One region of the Streptomyces sp. NPDC007929 genome, then DNA from elsewhere that is predicted to be linked to it. Evidence: riboswitches for the same ligand, from Rfam matches in the RefSeq annotation. Region 1 holds a riboswitch; each other region holds the start of a gene.

Region 1 (5,663 bases):
AATTTGAAGCAATGGGAGGTGGTGGGAATGTGGCTCTGTGTGATGCGCGTCACGAACAGGCCGAAGACGACCTCCGCCGCCACGGCACGTCGTCCGCCGCAGGCCGCGCGCCGTCCTCCTGGAGTCCCTGCGCGATCGCCGTGGAGATCTCCTCCAGCTGCCCCACCTGCTCCTCGCTGAGCCGGTCGAACAGGAAGCCCCGCACGGTCTCGACGTGCCCGGGTGCCGCCCGCTCCAGCACGGCGAATCCCTCCTCCGTCAGCGCCGCGACACTGCCCCGCTTGTCCTGGGGGCAGGCCTCGCGCCGCAGCATCCCGTCCTTCTCCAGTCGCGTGACCGCGTACGTCAGCCGGCTGCGCGTGATCTTCAGCCGCTCGGCGAGATCGGTCATGCGCAGCCGCTGTTCCGGGGACTCCGACAGGACGGACAGGATGGAGTAGTACAGGTGCGGCATGCCGGCGTCCTGCTGGAGTTGCCGGTCGATCGCGTCCTCCAGGAGGAGCGAGGCGGCGATGTAGGCGCGCCAGGCGCGCTGCTCATCGGGGCTGAGCCAGCGAGTCGTCATGTCGCCAGTGTAGGTTTGTTTCAAACTTGAACCAAGCCCGTCCCGCCGCCGCCACTCCGTCCCGCCGCTCCTCTCCTTCTCGACACTCCTTCCCGCCGTCCCGACCAGCCGCGGAGCACCGATGCCCCACCCGTACGTCCTGCTGTCCGCCGCCGTCTCCCTGGACGGCTACCTGGACGACACCGGCCCCGACCGGCTGCTGCTGTCCAGCCCGGCCGACTTCGACCGGGTCGACGAGGTCCGGGCCGGCGTCGACGCCATCCTGATCGGCGCCGGCACCATCCGCGCCGACAATCCCCGGCTGCTGGTGAACTCGGAGCGGCGGCGGGCCGCCCGCATGGCCGCGGGCAAGCCCGAGTACCCCCTCAAGGTCACCGTCAGCGGCTCCGGAGACCTCGAACCGGACGCCCGCTTCTGGCACACCGGCGGCGAGAAGGTCCTCTACACCACCGACCGGGGCGCCGAGCGTGCCCGCACCCTCGGCCTGGCCACCGACGTCGTCCCGCTCGGCGCCGACCTCGACTGGCGGCGGCTGCTCACGCACCTGCACGACGTCCGGGGCGTGGAGCGGCTCATGGTCGAGGGCGGCGGCCTGATCCACACCCAGCTCCTCACCCAGGGCCTCGCCGACGAACTCCAGCTGGTCCTCGCCCCGCTCTTCGTGGGCGACCCCCGGGCTCCCCGCCTCTTCGGCCCCGGCGGCTACCAGGGCGGCCGGCTCCGGCTGCTGGAGTCACGGCGGATCGAGGACGTCGTGCTGATGCGCTACGAGCCGACCGCCCCGGGCACCGGCCCCCTCCCCGTCGCCGCCGACCACCACTGGCTGGCCCTCGCCTGCGAACTGGCCTCGCAGTGCCCGCCGTCGGACACGGCGTTCAGCGTCGGCGCGGTCGTGGTCGCCGACGACGGTACGGAACTGGCCCGCGGCCACTCCCGCGAGGCGGGCGACCCGGTCGTGCACGCCGAGGAGGCGGCCCTGGCCAAGCTCGACCCGGCCGACCCGCGCCTGCCCGGCGCGACGGTGTACAGCAGCCTGGAGCCGTGCGCCCGCCGCGCCTCGCGCCCCGCCCCCTGCGCCCGGCTGATCGTCGACGCGGGCGTACGGCGGGTCGTCACGGCCTGGCGCGAGCCGGACACCTTCGTGACGGACGCCGACGGCAGCGGCCTCCTCGCGGCCCGGGGGGTGGAGGTCGTCGTCCTCCTGGAACACGAGGAGCGGGCCAAGGCCCCGAACCGTCATCTGGTGGGCTGAGTGCTGGCGGGGGGTGGGTGTGTGACCGGGGCGATCGGGGGCCGGGCGGTGGTGTGCGCGAGTGGTCCCGCGGATGGCGTACACTAGTGACACAACGACGCGGGGTGGAGCAGCTCGGTAGCTCGCTGGGCTCATAACCCAGAGGTCGCAGGTTCAAATCCTGTCCCCGCTACTGAAGGCCGAGGGCCGGAATCCGAAAGGGTTCCGGCCCTCGGTGCTTTTCATCGGCCTTCATCTCGGGGGCCTTCCTGATGCTTGCCCGTGGAGCGCTACGGTCGGTGAGCGAACCGTGCCGTTCCGCATAACAACTGACACACCGTCAAAACCCGTCAGTCACTTGCGGTGCGGTCAACTCGCCCGATTTGGGCCAGTCATGGCAGGTAAGTCCGCGCGAAAAAGGTTAATGATCAAGCGGAACCGCTGGAATACCCCTCGCGCCTCCATTAACGTTCGATAACGCAGCGCGGTCGTCCCAGCCGTCACAGAAGGCGGCTCCGTGCGCACGCGCCGAATCCCGAAAGGGAACCGGGGAACCACCACTTGGGGTGAATCGGGCGGATACCACCGTGGAAGCACGGCAGGTATACGCGCGTAGGAGACCTTCCTGCTCCGAACCCGTCAGCTAACCCGGTAGGCGAGAAGGAAGGAAAGGAGTACGCCCACGTGGCGTCCAACCGGCCTGCCCCCGCGGCCCCGTATGCGCCGAAGCGCGAGACCGACACCTTCGGCTTCGGCGGTCAGCGCACCGACGAGGGCCCGTTCCAGGAGTGGAACCCCACCGAGGAGTCCATCCGTCCCGTCCGTGGCCGGCACCGCGTCACCAAGCAGCGCGGCGGAGGTCTCGCCCGCAGCTCCACCGTCCTGGGCGTCGGCGTCATAGCCGCCGTGGGCGCCGGCGGCATGGCCAGTGCCCAGACCGGCAAGCCCCCGGTGTCCATCTCCGTGCCGGACCTGCCCTCGGTGGGTTCCCTCATCTCGGACGACGACACCCCCGAAGGTTCCGCCACCCCGCTCAGCAGCCTCGGCACCACCACCGCGGACACCGCGGAGGGCACGTCCGGCGCCCGCGCCCGCGCCGGCGCCGGTGACGCGCTGCGCGCCCGGATCATGGCGCAGGTCGAGCACCAGCAGGAGCAGATCGAGACCAAGGCAGCCGAGGACGCCGCTGCCGCCGCCGAGAAGGCGGCCGAGGAAGCCGTCGCCAAGGCGGAGAAGGAAGCCAAGGCCAAGGCCGCCGAGGCCAAAGAGAAGGCGGAGGAGGAGGCCAGGAAGAAGGCCGAGGCCGAGCGTCTCGCCGCCCTGGCCAAGCAGTTCACGCTGCCGACCTCCTCGTACACCATCACCTCCAGCTTCGGCCAGGCCGGCGCCTACTGGTCCTCCGGCTACCACACGGGCCTGGACTTCGCCGCCCCCACGGGCACGCCGATCAAGGCCGTGCACAGCGGCACCATCACCGAGGCGGGCTGGAACGGCTCCTACGGCTACAAGACCGTCCTCACCCTCGATGACGGCACCGAGATCTGGTACGCGCACCAGTCCTCCATCGGCGTCAGCGTCGGCCAGAAGGTCAGCACCGGCGACGTCATCGGACGCGTGGGTGCAACGGGCAACGTCACCGGGGCGCACCTGCACCTCGAGGTCCACTCCGGTGGGTCCGCCAGTGGCATCGACCCGATGGCGTGGCTGCGGGGCAAGGGGCTGAACCCGTAAGCGGAACCACTGTGTTGAAGCATCGGCGGCCCTGACTACGTCTCCTCGACGTCAGGGCCGTCGGCTTTGTGGTGGGGGGCGTGGGGCGTGGGGCCGTGGGGCGTGGGGGCCCTGGGTTTACGGGGGTTTTGCGTTCGTTGTGGAATGGGGCGCTCCCGTACGGTCGTTGACACCGAGCATGACGTCTCTTCGCAAGCTCGGCACTTCCGACCTCGAGGTCTTCCCCCTCGCCCTCGGCGGCAACGTCTTCGGCTGGACCGCCGACCAGGAGCAGTCGTTCGCCGTCCTCGACGCCTACACCGCCGCCGGTGGCAACTTCGTCGACACCGCCGATGTCTACTCGGCCTGGGTCGACGGCAATCGGGGCGGTGAGTCCGAGACCATCCTGGGCGCCTGGCTCGACGCGCGCGGCAACCGCTCCGACGTCGTCGTCGCCACGAAGGTCAGCCAGCACCCCGACTTCCGGGGCCTGTCCGCCGCCACCATCAAGGCCGCCGCCGACGCCTCACTGCGGCGGCTGCGCACCGACTACATCGACCTGTACTACACGCACTTCGACCAGCCCGACGTGCCCGTCGAGGAGATCATCGGCGCGCTCGACGAACTCGTGAAGGCCGGCAAGGTGCGGCACATCGCCGCCTCCAACATCTCCGCCGAACGGCTGCGGGCGTCCCTGGCGTTCTCCGACCGCGAGGGCCTCGCCCGGTACGTCGCCCTCCAGCCGCACTACAACCTCGTCTCCCGTGACACGTACGAGGGCGAGCTCCAGGACCTCGCCGAGCGGGCCGGACTCGCGGCCGTTCCGTACTACGCGCTCGCGGCTGGTTTCCTCACGGGGAAGTACCGGCCCGGTACGGAGGTCGAGAGCGCGCGGGCGGGCGGTGCCGCCAAGCATCTGGAGACCGAACGGGGGCGGCGGGTCCTCGACGCCCTCGACAAGGTCGCCGCCGCGCACGGCGTTCCTGTCGCCACCGTGGCTCTCGCCTGGCTCGCCGCCCGGCCGACCGTGGCGGCGCCGATCGCTTCCGCGCGGACGGTGGAACAGCTGCCCGCCCTGCTCGGTGTCGGGGAGCTGACGCTCTCGGAGACGGAGGTGGACGCGCTTACGGCGGCCTCGGCTTGAGCGGGGACCGCGCTCGGGTGCGGGGTGGCCTGGGGCCTGGGGCCTGGGGCCGGGGAGGGCTGGGCGGTCGCGGTGGCCTGGTGGCGGTGGGGGGTTTGAGGGGTTTGAGGGGTTTGCGGGGTCAGAGGCGGTACGGGTTGTACGCGGGGTACGGGGTGTAGCCGTACGCCGCGTACGGGGTGTACGCGGGGTACGGCGCCCGCTGGTGGCCGTAGCCGTACACCCCGTACACCGGCCAGGGTGGGACCGTCACCGGGACCGGAGGCGCGGTGACCCGGGCCGCGTGGTCCAGCGCCGGGCGGGCCACCTCCCGGCGCCGCCACAGCTCGCCCAGCAGGTCCCGCTCCCGTACGGCGAAGTCGGCCCCGGGGTTGCCCCGCCCGGCCCGGTGCCGCAGGAACGCCAGGGACGTCGCGTACGCCTCGTACCGGGCCACCTCCCGGGCCACCTCCCGGGCCGCCGCCCGGCCCGCGTGGCGGCGGGCGTACTGCCGGGCGATCCGGCGGGCCCGCATCGAGCCGAGCGCGTACGGCTCCGCCGGGGTCAGCCAGCCGGCCGCGGCGTAGGCCGGCAGCTCCGCCCGTACGGTCCTCAGCTCCCGCTGCCGCGTCCAGATCACCAGCCACGTCAGCAGCCCGAAAATGGGCACCATGAACGCGGCGTAGACCGCGAAGAAGCCGTACTCGCCGAAGGCCGACGAGCCGTTCCACATCGCGTGCATCCCCATCGCCAGCAGCAGCCCGCCGAGCGGGAACGCGACGCGGCGCAGCGGCCCGCGGTGCGCCGCGAGGGCGGCGATGCCGAAGCCGATGCCGGTGAGGACCGTGAACAGCGGGTGTGCGAACGGCGACATCACGATGCGCACGAAGAAGGTCGCCGCCGTGACGGAGGCGATGCCGCTGCCGCCCGTGAGCTGGTCGGTGCCGAAGGCCGTGCCGAGGTAGAGGATGTTCTCGGTGAACGCGAAGCCGGTGGCGGTCACCCCGGCGATGACCACCCCGTCGACGATGCCG
Region 2 (5,663 bases), on a different contig from region 1:
GGGCCGACGAGCTGCTCGACGCGCTCCTTCATCTCGCCGGCGGCCTTGTTGGTGAAGGTGATCGCGAGGATCTGGCCCGGGTGCACGTCCCGCTCGGCGAGCAGGTGCGCGATGCGGTGGGTGAGCACACGGGTCTTGCCGGACCCGGCTCCGGCCACGATGAGCAGCGGGGAGCCGGAGTGGACGACGGCGGCGCGCTGGTTGTCGTTCAGCCCTTCCAGCAGCGCGGCGGAGTCGATCACCGGGCGGGGGGCGCCGTCGCGGTAGTAGCCTCCCCCACTCTCGGCTCCGCTCGAGCGGGGGGACCCCCATCGGTCCGGGGGCGCGTCGAACTTCCCGCCGAACAGATCGTCCGGAACCGGCTCCGGTACGTGATCGTCCTCGGGTGGCGGCGGGGGCTCGTCGGCCGGGCCCCGCTGGGCCTGGAGGCTCGCCAGGAAGTTGTCGTCAAAGAGGCTGCTCATCGCTCTCCGAGTCTAGGGCGCCCCACTGACAGCCCGCCGCCGCCCCGAGAACATCGGGCCGCGCCGGGCCCCTGACGGGCCGGACCGGCGGCGCATTGTCGCCCTCCATGACCGTGCGATCACGCCCTGCCACACCCCCCTCAATTGCGGACGACTCACAACCAATCGCCCTCGATCGCTCACTCTCGGCGACGCTCATGAGTAAGGTCACGAAAATGTATCGGGCATATCACCCATCAACCTTCACAGGGGCCACACGAGTTGGCTACGGTGCGACCAGGCCGCATGACCCCCACCGGCGAACGTCGCCGGGCCGCGCGGCCTCCGCCGAGTCCGGCACGCCGCAGCGGCAGCCGGAGCCGGGGACCCAACCGTGAACCTGGGGTGAATCGGCCCGACTCCCTGTCCGGAGACGGCCGTAGGGCAAACCTTCCGAACCACCCGCCCGAACCCGACAGCTAACTCGGTAGGCGGAACGTGGAAGGAGTCGCCTCCCTTGGCGTCGCACCGCAAGTCGCGTCCTACGGGCACGCGCGTGGCAGGCATACGGACCCCCGCCCTCGCGACGGCGGCTCTCACCTCCGTGGCCCTGCTGTCCCAGTCGGCCAACGCCGCCCCCGCGGCCGACGACAAGCCCAGCCTGGAGGAAGTCGAGAAGAAGGTCGACGACCTGTACCGCCAGGCCGAGTCGGCGACCGACAAGTACAACGCGGCCAAGGAGAAGACCGCGAAGCAGCGCAAGCGCGTCGACACCCTCCTCGACGACGTCGCCCAGCGCACCCAGAAGCTCAACGAGGCGCGCGAGGAGCTGGGTTCCTTCGCCTCCGCCCAGTACCGCACCGGCGCCGCCGCCCCGGACACCGCGACGTTCCTGCTCGCGGACACCCCTCAGGACTACTTCGACCAGACCCAGCTGATGGACCGGATGACCGGCCGTCAGAAGGACGCGGTCGACGACTACGTCACGCAGCAGTCCGAGACGATGAAGAAGCGCCGGGAGGCCACCGAGAGCCTCCAGACGCTCACCGAATCGCAGGACGGCCTGAAGACCGCCAAGGCCACCGTCCAGCGCAAGCTCGCCGACGCACGCGAGCTGATGTCGAAGCTGACCGCCGAGGAGAAGGCCCGGCTCGCGGCGATCGAGAAGGAGAAGCGGGCGGAGGCCGCCCGCAAGGCCGACGAGCTGGCCCGGGAGCAGGCCGCGCGGCAGAAGGCCCAGGAAGAGGCGGCACAGCGGCAGGACAGCGGGTCCTCCTCCTCGGGGACGGGTTCGGGCTCGTCGGATTCCGGCTCGTCCTCTTCCACGGCACCGGCCGACTCCTCGTACGCCACCAAGGCCGAGAAGGCGCTCGCCTTCGCCCGCGCCCAGATCGGCAAGCCGTATGTGTGGGGCGCGGTCGGACCCGGCTCCTACGACTGCTCCGGCCTCACCCAGGCCGCCTGGAAGGCCGCGGGCGTCACCCTGCCGCGCACCACCTACGACCAGGTGAACGCCGGCACCACGGTCCCGCTCTCCCAGGCCCAGCCGGGCGACCTGGTGTTCTTCTACGACGACGTCACCCACGTCGGGATCTACATCGGCAACGGCATGATGATCCACGCCCCGAAGCCCGGCACGTACGTGCGCGAGGAGTCGATCTACTACGACGGCGAGTCCGCGATCCACAGCGTGGTGCGCCCGGCCTGAGCAGTCCCGGCACGTTTTTGAGGGGCACGCGCGCGTGCCCCTCTCCCAACCCGGGTGGCGCTCTCTAGCATCGGCGTTATGCCCGGTCCCTCCCCGTTTGCCACCTGGTGGTCGACGTATGCGCTGGCGACCGGCATCGTGTCGGTCGGTCTCGACTCGGCGGGGCACGCGGCCCTGGCCCGCATCGCCCTGGGCCTGGCCTGCGCGAGCTGGCTGGTGGCGGTCGCGGGCCTCGCCCAGCGGCGGCGCGGCGTGTGGCAGGCGGAGACGCCGGCCGCGCTCACCACCGTGGCGGCGACCGCCGTCCTCGGCACCGGCTTCTCCGCGGCCGGCCGGCAGCCCGTCGCCGAGGCTCTGCTGGCCCTCGCCATGGTGCTCTGGGCGGTGCTGCTCGCCGCGGAGGCCCAGGGGCGGCGCGGCACGGTGTTCCTGCGCTGTGTGGCGACGGAGGGCCTCGCCGTGCTCGGCGCGACGCTCGCCGCCGCGGATGCGGTGGCCTGGCTCGCCCACGCGGCCCTGGTGCTCTTCTGGCTGGGCCTCGCCCTCTACTGCTTCGCCCTGTTCCGCTTCCAGCCCCGGCAGGTGGAGGAGGGGCGCGGAGACCACTGGCTCGCGGCAGGCGCCCTCGCCCTCTCCTCGATGGCCGGGGCGAGACTCCTCAGCGCCGACAGTTCCCGCCTGTACCTGTGGAACGAGGAGAACACCAGCGCCCTGCGCACGACGACCGTCACGCTGCTCGTGCTCGCGCTGATCGCCTGCGTCGCCCTGCTGCTGGCCGAACTGTTCTGGCCCCGGCACCACTACGACGTGCGGCGCTGGGCGACCGTGTTCGCCGCGGTGGTGACGGCGGCGGCCACCCTGGCGGTCGCCGCCGCGTTCGACGCCGCCTGGCTCGACGCCGGCGGGGAGGTGCTGCTGTGGATCGCGGTGGCCGCCTGGCTCGGGTGCACCGCCTGGGCCCTCGCGGCCGCCCGGACCGGCGCCCGGAGCTCCCGGGTCAGGTCCAGAGCACGGCGATGAAGATGTTCGCCGTGGTCAGCAGACCCACCAGGCCGAAGAGGCCCTTGTCCACCTTCTCTTCGTCCCGCTTCACGTAGACCAGGCCGAGGATCACGATCAGCAGGGCCAGCTTGATGCCGATCTTGACGTTGTTCACGGACTGGTCGTCCGCCTGGTTGAGGCCGACCAGGATCACCCCGGTGACCAGCATCGTGAACGCGCCGTGCAGCATCGCGGGGGTGAAACGGGCGGTACCCTCACCCATCGACTTCATCTGGGTGAGGAAGCCGCCCAGAAGCGAGGCGATACCGATGATGTGGAGGCCGACGAAGAGGTGGATGAGTACGTCCATGAGGCCGGAGCCTAATGAGGGCCTCAGGGGCGTCCGACACCGGGCCACTGATGCATAAATGCGCCCCATAGCACCCGATCACGGTCACTTGCTCAGAATCCGGCACATCGGTCATCACGCTGAGTGAAGTAGACGGGGTCACGGTCGCATACGGTCACCACCGGTCCTCTCACGTCACTTCCGCACACCAGCCCCCGGCCCGGCACGGCGCCGCTTAGCGTCCTCCACCAGGTGCCCGGCTCCCCACCGCCGCCCGGGCCAGGGGCGGCAGTCGGACACCACCGCCGAAAAGTCCGGCGGCGATCCGCTCCCCCTGTGCGGGCCGTCGCCGGATGCGCAGGCCGCCCGACCGCTCCCCCGGCGACCGCACGCACCCCCCCCCGGCGGTCGAGGAAAGGACGTGGCCTCCAGGTGGCAGCGCATCGCAAGCCCCGGCAGCGCTCGACGGGTGGCGGCAAGGCCCGTACGGCCGCCACGATCGCCCTCGCGGGCGCGGCGACGGCGACGGGGTTCGACGGCACCGGACACGCCGAACCACAGCTCAGCCCCGCCCAGGTCAAGGCGAAGGTCGACGCGCTCTACCAGGAGGCGGAGGTCGCCACCGAGAAGTACAACGGCGCGAAGGAGAAGGCCGAGGCAGCCGCTCAGCGGCTGAAGGACCTCCAGGACCAGGCGGCCCGCAAGCAGGAGCGGCTCAACTCCGACCGCGACGCCCTCGGCTCCGTCGCCGCCGCGCAGTACCGCGCCGGGGGCCTCGACCCCGCGGTACAGCTCGCCCTGTCCGACGATCCCGACCGGTATCTGGACAACGCCGAGTTCGTGGAGCGGGCGGGCAACCGGCAGAACGCCGCCGTCACCGGTGTGCGCAAGCGGCTGCGGGAGATCGAGCAGCTGCGCGGGGCCGCCCACATCGAGCTGACCTCGCTGAAGTCACGGCAATCGGAGCTGAAACGGCACAAGAAGACGATCACCGGCAAGCTGGGCTCGGCACGGCAGCTGCTGTCCCGGCTCGGTGTGCAGGAACGTTCCCTGCTGGGCGCATCGCCCGACCGCGCCTCCCGCGCGACGGGAGCCCGGGACACCCTCGCCGCCCCCGGCTCCGCCACGGCCCAGGCACCCAACTCCCGCGCCGCAGCGGCCGTCTCCTACGCCTACCAGAAGCTCGGCAGCCCCTACGTCTGGGGCGCCACCGGCCCGAACGCCTTCGACTGCTCGGGCCTCGTCCAGGCCGCCTACCGCGCCGCGGGCGTCTCCCTGCCCCGCACGACCTACTCCCAGATCGCCGCCGGCCGCCGCGTCTCCCGCTCCGAACTCCTCCCCGGCGACCTGGTCTTCTTCTACGCCGGCATCAGCCATGTCGGCATCTACGTCGGCAACGGGCGGATGATCCACGCGCCGAACCCCTCCGCGCCGGTGCGTGTCGCCCCGCTGGACGAGATGCCGTTCGCGGGGGCGACCCGGGTGGTGTGAGCGCCGGCGTCAGACCAGCCGCCGCGCCGTCGCCCAGCGCGTCAGCTCGTGGCGGTTGGACAGCTGGAGCTTGCGCAGCACCGCCGAGACGTGCGATTCGACCGTCTTCACGGAGATGTACAGCTGCTTGGCGATCTCCTTGTACGCGTAGCCCCGCGCGATGAGCCGCAGCACCTCACGCTCGCGCTGGGTCAGGCGGTCCAGGTCCTCGTCGACCGGCGGCGCGTCCGTCGAGGCGAAGGCGTCCAGGACGAACCCGGCGAGGCGCGGGGAGAAGACCGCGTCGCCCTCCTGCACACGGAACACGGAGTTCACCAGATCCGTGCCCGTGATCGTCTTGGTGACGTACCCGCGGGCACCGCCGCGGATCACGCCGATCACGTCCTCCGCCGCGTCCGACACGGACAGCGCGAGGAAGCGGACCGGCTGCTCGGTGTCGCCCATCAACGGGGCGCAGCGGCGCAGCACTTCCACGCCGCCCCCGCCCGGCAGATGGACGTCGAGGAGGACCACCTCGGGCCGGGTCGCGGTGATGACCGTGACGGCCTGGTCGACGTCCGCGGCCTCGCCGACGACCTCGACTCCGGTCTGCTCGGTCTGTCCGATCTCGGCCTGCACGCCCGTGCGGAACATGCGGTGGTCGTCCACGAGGACCACGCGCACATGACGCCCGGTGCCCCCGCCCGACTCC
Region 3 (5,663 bases), on a different contig from region 1:
GGCGCCACCGGCTCCCGGCTCGTCACCGGAACGACCGAACTGCACGGCGAACTCGAACGGGAACTGGCCGATTTCTGCGGTTTCGAGGCGGCTCTGGTCTTCTCCTCCGGCTACGCCGCCAACCTCGCGGCGGTCACCGCGCTGGCCCCGCACGGCTCCCTGATCGTCTCCGACGCGGGCAACCACGCCTCGCTCATCGACGGCTGCCGACTCGCCCGCGGTACCACCCAGGTCGTGGCGCACGCCGAGCCGGACGCCGCGCGCAAAGCGCTGGCCGGCCACGAGGGCACCGCCATCGCGGTGTCCGACACGGTCTTCTCGGTCGACGGCGACGCGGCCCCCCTCGCCGGCCTGGCCGAGGCCTGCCGGGAGCACGGCGCGGGGCTGGTCGTCGACGACGCCCACGGGCTGGGCGTGCTCGGCGACGGCGGTCGCGGCGCCCCGCAGGCGGTGGGGCTCGCGGGCGCGGACGACGTCGTCGCGACGGTCACGCTGTCCAAGTCGCTCGGCAGCCAGGGTGGAGCCGTCCTCGGCCCGGCCCGGGTGGTCGAGCACCTGGTCAACGCGGCCCGGACGTTCATCTTCGACACCGGACTTGCCCCCGCGGCGGCGGGTGCGGCCCTCGCGGCCCTGCGGTTGCTGCGCCGCGAGCCGGAGCGGGCGGCACGGGCCCGGGCGGTGGCGGGCGAACTGCACGCACGCCTGACCGCCGCGGGTCTGGAAGCGGTGCGTCCGGACGCCGCGGTGGTCTCGGTGCGGGCGCCCTCTCCCGAGGACGCCGTGCGCTGGGCGGCGCGGTGCCGCGCGGCGGGCCTGGCCGTGGGGTGCTTCCGGCCCCCTTCCGTGCCGGACGGCATCTCACGGCTCAGGCTGACCGCACGCGCGGACCTGACCGCTCAGCAGATCGAACGCGCTGTACGGCTGATCGGCGAGACGCGGCCATGAGTCGGCGTGACACGGCCGTGCGTCGCACGATGACGGACTGATCAGAAACGGTCAGATGTGGTCGACCGCGGCCATGAACCCCGCCCAGCTCTCCGGGGAGAAGAGCAGTGCGGGTCCGGCCGGGTCCTTGGAGTCGCGCACGGCGAGCAGTCCGGCCCAGGGCGGGGTATCCGGACGCGCGGTCTCGACGCAGTTGTTCGCGCCGGTGCTGTAGCTGCTGCGCAGCCACCGCACACCGTGCAGTTCGATGCTTGAGGGGACATGACGAGGCAGTGCACGCATGGTGCCTCCTTACGCGCCGGCGGCTGTCCCGGCGATGAAATCCAACGAGTCCTCGGGCGAAAGGGCGTGGATCTGAAGGGCGTTGAAGGCCTCCGTGTAGGCCTGGAGGTCTTCTTTCCGTTCGAGGTAGAGGCTACTCGTCAAGTGGTCGAGAACAACCACATCCAGATCAGAAGTGCTCGAAAATGAGAAGATTACGAAAGGGCCGGTGACACCGATGTGCGCCCCGGCGGCGAACGGCAGTACTTGCAGACGCACCTGGGGCAGCCGGGCGGCCTCGACCAGTCGTTCCAGCTGACGGGCCATGACCCCGGGTCCGCCCACCTCGCGCCGCAGCACCGCCTCGTCCAGGACGGCACTGAGCTTCAGCGGGGGATCCTCGCGCAGCACGACCTGCCTGGCCAACCGGACCTCGACCAACGTGTCTAGCCGGTCCTCCGGCAGTCCCTCCACCGCGGCCCTGGTCACCGCACGCGCGTACTCGGGTGTCTGGAGCAGGCCCGGGACGACGGTGGTCTCCAGCGTGCGCATCGCGCCGGCCTGCGACTCCAGGCTGATGAAGTCCCGGTACGTCGGCGGCAGTACGCCGCGGTAGGCGTGCCACCAGTGGTGTCGGCCGTCGCTGTCGTCGGACCCCGCCAACACCATGAGCAGTTCGCGGAGTTGGGAGTCCGTCACACCGTAGGCGTCGAGAAGTAACCGCACATCGGCCGGTTTCACCCCGCTCGTGCCCGTCTCGATCCGACTGACCTTGGACTGGTGCCAGCCCACCAGCCGGGCCGCCTCACCGCTCGTGAGCCCCGCAGAGGTGCGCAGCGCACGCAGTTCGGCGCCCAGTTTCCGGCGGCGCACCGCGGGACCGTGCTGCATGGGCTCCTCCTTACTCCTTCCGAGCCACCCAAATACGGTCTCGCGTCGCAGAGTTCACCGCTTTGAGCGACAGATATATGCATATCTTGGTGGATCGCCGTCCTTCGGGGGTGTTCTGGTGGCAGTCTGGCGACGAAGCACCAGTCCGGGACCGTACTCGAACCATCCGCTCCGTGTCGGGCTGTGGTCCCGTGGGAAAGGGACGAGGTCGCCATGGCAGACCATCTGGAAGCATCCGTCACTCTGCCGAGCGATCCAGCCTCGGTCTCCGCAGCGCGTGCCTATGTGGTGGGCACGCTGGCGGAGTGGGGCCTGGCGGCGGACACGGAGGTGTCCGACACCGTCCGGCTCATCATCTCCGAGCTCGCCACCAACGCCGTCCAGCACACCTTCGGTCAGTCGCCCACGTTCACCGTGGACATCGCACTCGACCGTGACGAGCGCCTGCGCATCGGTGTCACGGACAGTCATCCGCGCTTTCCCAGACGCCTGCCGGCCGCAGTCCAGCAGGACAACGGCCGGGGTCTGGTCATCATCCGCTGGCTGACCGCGGAATGCGGCGGCCGGCTCCGAATCCGCCCCACGCGCGAGGGCGGCAAGACCATCTCGATCGAACTCCCCTGGGCGGTCCCGGTCCAGCCGGTCACGACCGCGGTACAGCAGGAGCCCTAGTCACCACAACGGCATGTTCAGCGGGTGCCGCCCGCCCCCCGGGCCCCGCGCGACCCGCATCCGGGCCACGCCTCACGGCTCCGGGTCACCTGCCGAGGCTCCGGGTCACCCCGCCAAGGCTCCGGGTCACCCTGCCACGGTTCCCAACCACCCCTCACGGCTCTGGGCCGTCCCCGCCCGGCCATCACGCCCGCTCCGCGCCTCACGGCCCGTTGGAGCCCTCGCGGCCGTCGCAGACGCCACCTCGGCGCTCTCCTCGGTGCTTTCCGCCTCCCTGCGCAACCCCGCCCGCCGCACGAGCCGCGGGAGCAGCCCACGCCTCGGCGTGCGGCGGCGCGTCCAGGGCGCCGCCGCACGCCGGGCGGATCACTTCACGCGTCCGTACCAGACACTCTTGGTCCAGATCTTCTGCAGTCGCACCACGTCCCCGCTCTTCGGGGAGTGCCAGAGCTTGTTCTTACCCGCGTAGATACCGACGTGGTACACGTTGCTGCCCGAGTGGAAGAACACCAGGTCCCCCGCCTTGCGGCTCTTGGCGGAGATGTGGCGCGTCTTGTTGTACTGCTGGGCAGCCGTGCGAGGGAGCTTCTTGCCGGCCTTCTTGAACGAGTAGAGCGTGAGCCCGGAGCAGTCGAACCGGTGCGGACCGGTGGCCCCGTACCTGTAGGGCGAACCCTTCTTGGAGGCCGCGACCTGCAGTGCCTTGGTCGCCGGTGTGGCCGCCGCCGCCTCGGATGCGAATCCGGGCGCCACGATGGAGCCGCCCACCGCGGCGATGGTGAGCGCCGAGGCCGTGCCGGCCCGGGCCATGAGCGACGGGACACGATTGAGCGCAGTCATGCGCAACCCTTCGTCAGCCGCCTGTGAAGGATGACCTGTCGGATTCGGGCTGACAAAGTTGCCCGGCCGCTGACGCGGCTTCACCCCAAGGGCTGCTCGGGTCCGGTCATGGCGTGACCGTCCCGGCGACCCGTCGTGCTCGGGTCCTCCACTCCTGCCGATCCACTCCTGTCGACCGGTCATCCGGGCGGCGGCAGGACTCGGCGTCCGCCCGGATCGCCCCGCCACAGCGGCGGGGGCTTGTCGTCAGTCAGGGATCTTGGCTCATGCGTGTCCGGATTTCCCAACGGAACCGGGGATTTGTGTTGTTACTCACCACTCACCCGTTCGGGTGGACACGTGTGCGTTCGAGCCACGGTTCACGGGTTCGCGGAGCTCCGGACCAGGGATGGAATGCCCCATTCCGTCCTCGGGCTACGCGCGTTGCGCAACCGGAGCGGCCCTTAAATTCGTCTCCCGCCTACTCCGAACAGGGGTACGTCATTTGGTCCGTTTCAACTCAGCTCCGGACGCGTCGGCGGCGGGCGGTGCGGCGGCGCGTGCGCCGGGACCGACGGTTTCGCGTCAACTGACGGACTCCGGGGGCAGGGTGAGCCGGGCCGTGCGCCGCTCGCCGTCCAGCACTCGCAGAGCCCGACCACGGTGGCGGCGTGCAGTTCCGTCTCGCCCCGACGGTCCTGGGATCTTGTCCCGGTCGATGTCCGTGCTCACCTGCTCGCGGGTGTGGCCCGTGTGCGGCGCGAGCATCTCCTCCATCCGACTCCGGGTGAGTGGCAACTCGTAGGCGTGGATGGCCAGATCACTGGCCTGCCCCGGACCGGCTCGGTCAACGCGGGCGGGTAGGGCGTGCCGGTCAGGCCACTGACGAGAGCTCCCGCTGGTCGGTCGCGGGCGCGGTACCCGCCTTTCGGGCCCGCAGCGAGTTGCCGAGCAGGACCGCACCCAGACCCAGAGCCGCCCACCAGACCAGGGTCAGGGCGGGCCCGGTCGCCGCCGCGCCGTCGAAGTACGACACCGAGCGCAGCAGCGTCGTCCCCGCGCCCGGCGGAAGCCACTGGCCGATCGCACCGGCCGGCTCCGGCAGCATCTGCGGCGCCGAGGTCGCGCCGGAGAACGGGTTGCCGATCAGCATCACCACGGCGGCCCCGAGGCCCGTACCGGCGGGCCCGATCAGGGCGGCGAGTCCGGCGACGGCACCTGCGACGGCCAGGGTCGCCAGGCCGAGCACCGACGCCTCCGCCCACCAGTCACCGCCGAGCGCCCCGAGCCAGCTGTGCGCGATCGCGGCCGCGATCACACCCACCAGTGCGGACGCTCCGAGCAGTGCGATCACGGCCCGGGAACCGCGCAGCCCCAGCAGGGTGACCACCGCGCCCGCCGCGATACCCGCCAGGGCGAGCGGCAGGGAGGCGGCGTTCAGCACCGCGCCGCGTGGATCACTGGACGGGGTGGACACGACGTCGACCGTCTTGATCCGGGTCCCCTGGGCGTCGGCCTGCTGGGCCACGGCCTGCTGGAGCAACTGCGCGACCACCGGACTGGCGGCGGAAGCGGTGAGCAGTTCCGGCCCCTGCGGGGTGACCACGACCGCGCCGTACACGCTCCGGTCCTCGATGGCGTCCCGGGCGGCGGCCTCGTCGGCGTAGCGGTGGATCTCGAACGCGCCCTCGTGCCGCTCCAGTTGCCGCTCGACCTGGGCCACGGCGGTGGCCGGCCCGGCCACCCCCAGCGGCAGGTCGCGGGGCGCGATACGGGAGGCGGGCCACGCGAAGGCCCACAGGGCGAGGGCGGCCAGGACGGGTACGAGGACGACGACCGCGAGCACATGGCGGTTGCGGGAAGGCATGAGGGTCTCCTGAAACGAGCTGGACCGAGCGGGGTCGAGCGAGGCCGAGCGAGGCCGAGCGGGCCGGCGCTAAAAAGAAGGAGCGTTCGTTTTTCTGGTCCCACCGTGCTCCCGCCGCGGCGCCTTGTCAAGAATGAATATTCGTTTTAGTTTGAGGATCATGGCTCGCGTGTCCCAGGAACATCTCGACGCCCGCCGCCGCCAGATC

Evidence for each region. A riboswitch is a leader RNA that binds a small molecule or an ion and turns the genes downstream of it on or off. The one in region 1 is predicted to bind cyclic di-AMP.
Region 2: it holds a riboswitch for cyclic di-AMP, as region 1 does, so the genes downstream of both, ACFZDE_RS11520 (NlpC/P60 family protein) here and ACFZDE_RS17445 (peptidoglycan DD-metalloendopeptidase family protein) in region 1, are expected to answer to the same signal.
Region 3: it holds a riboswitch for cyclic di-AMP, as region 1 does, so the genes downstream of both, ACFZDE_RS00630 (NlpC/P60 family protein) here and ACFZDE_RS17445 (peptidoglycan DD-metalloendopeptidase family protein) in region 1, are expected to answer to the same signal.

Annotation. Positions count from the first base shown of each region.
Region 1 is NZ_JBIBKD010000005.1:16,751-22,413, reverse strand. Features, by position in the region: gene ACFZDE_RS17460 (MarR family transcriptional regulator) at 50-565, opposite strand; gene ACFZDE_RS17455 (dihydrofolate reductase family protein) at 687-1,817, shown strand; tRNA gene ACFZDE_RS17450 (tRNA-Met) at 1,916-1,989, shown strand; cyclic di-AMP (ydaO/yuaA leader) riboswitch at 2,313-2,469, shown strand; gene ACFZDE_RS17445 (peptidoglycan DD-metalloendopeptidase family protein) at 2,481-3,527, shown strand; gene ACFZDE_RS17440 (aldo/keto reductase) at 3,706-4,650, shown strand; gene ACFZDE_RS17435 (PrsW family glutamic-type intramembrane protease) at 4,772-5,663, opposite strand, start outside.
Region 2 is NZ_JBIBKD010000003.1:401,035-406,697, reverse strand. Features, by position in the region: gene pcrA (DNA helicase PcrA) at 1-464, opposite strand, end outside; cyclic di-AMP (ydaO/yuaA leader) riboswitch at 780-953, shown strand; gene ACFZDE_RS11520 (NlpC/P60 family protein) at 961-2,151, shown strand; gene ACFZDE_RS11515 (hypothetical protein) at 2,230-3,171, shown strand; gene ACFZDE_RS11510 (hypothetical protein) at 3,149-3,502, opposite strand; gene ACFZDE_RS11505 (NlpC/P60 family protein) at 3,914-4,972, shown strand; gene ACFZDE_RS11500 (LuxR C-terminal-related transcriptional regulator) at 4,982-5,663, opposite strand, start outside.
Region 3 is NZ_JBIBKD010000001.1:117,768-123,430, forward strand. Features, by position in the region: gene ACFZDE_RS00610 (aminotransferase class I/II-fold pyridoxal phosphate-dependent enzyme) at 1-945, shown strand, start outside; gene ACFZDE_RS00615 (DUF397 domain-containing protein) at 997-1,227, opposite strand; gene ACFZDE_RS00620 (Scr1 family TA system antitoxin-like transcriptional regulator) at 1,237-2,097, opposite strand; gene ACFZDE_RS00625 (ATP-binding protein) at 2,311-2,769, shown strand; gene ACFZDE_RS00630 (NlpC/P60 family protein) at 3,136-3,609, opposite strand; cyclic di-AMP (ydaO/yuaA leader) riboswitch at 3,613-3,825, opposite strand; gene ACFZDE_RS00635 (hypothetical protein) at 4,174-4,365, opposite strand; gene ACFZDE_RS00640 (ABC transporter permease) at 4,463-5,455, opposite strand; gene ACFZDE_RS00645 (TetR family transcriptional regulator) at 5,616-5,663, shown strand, end outside.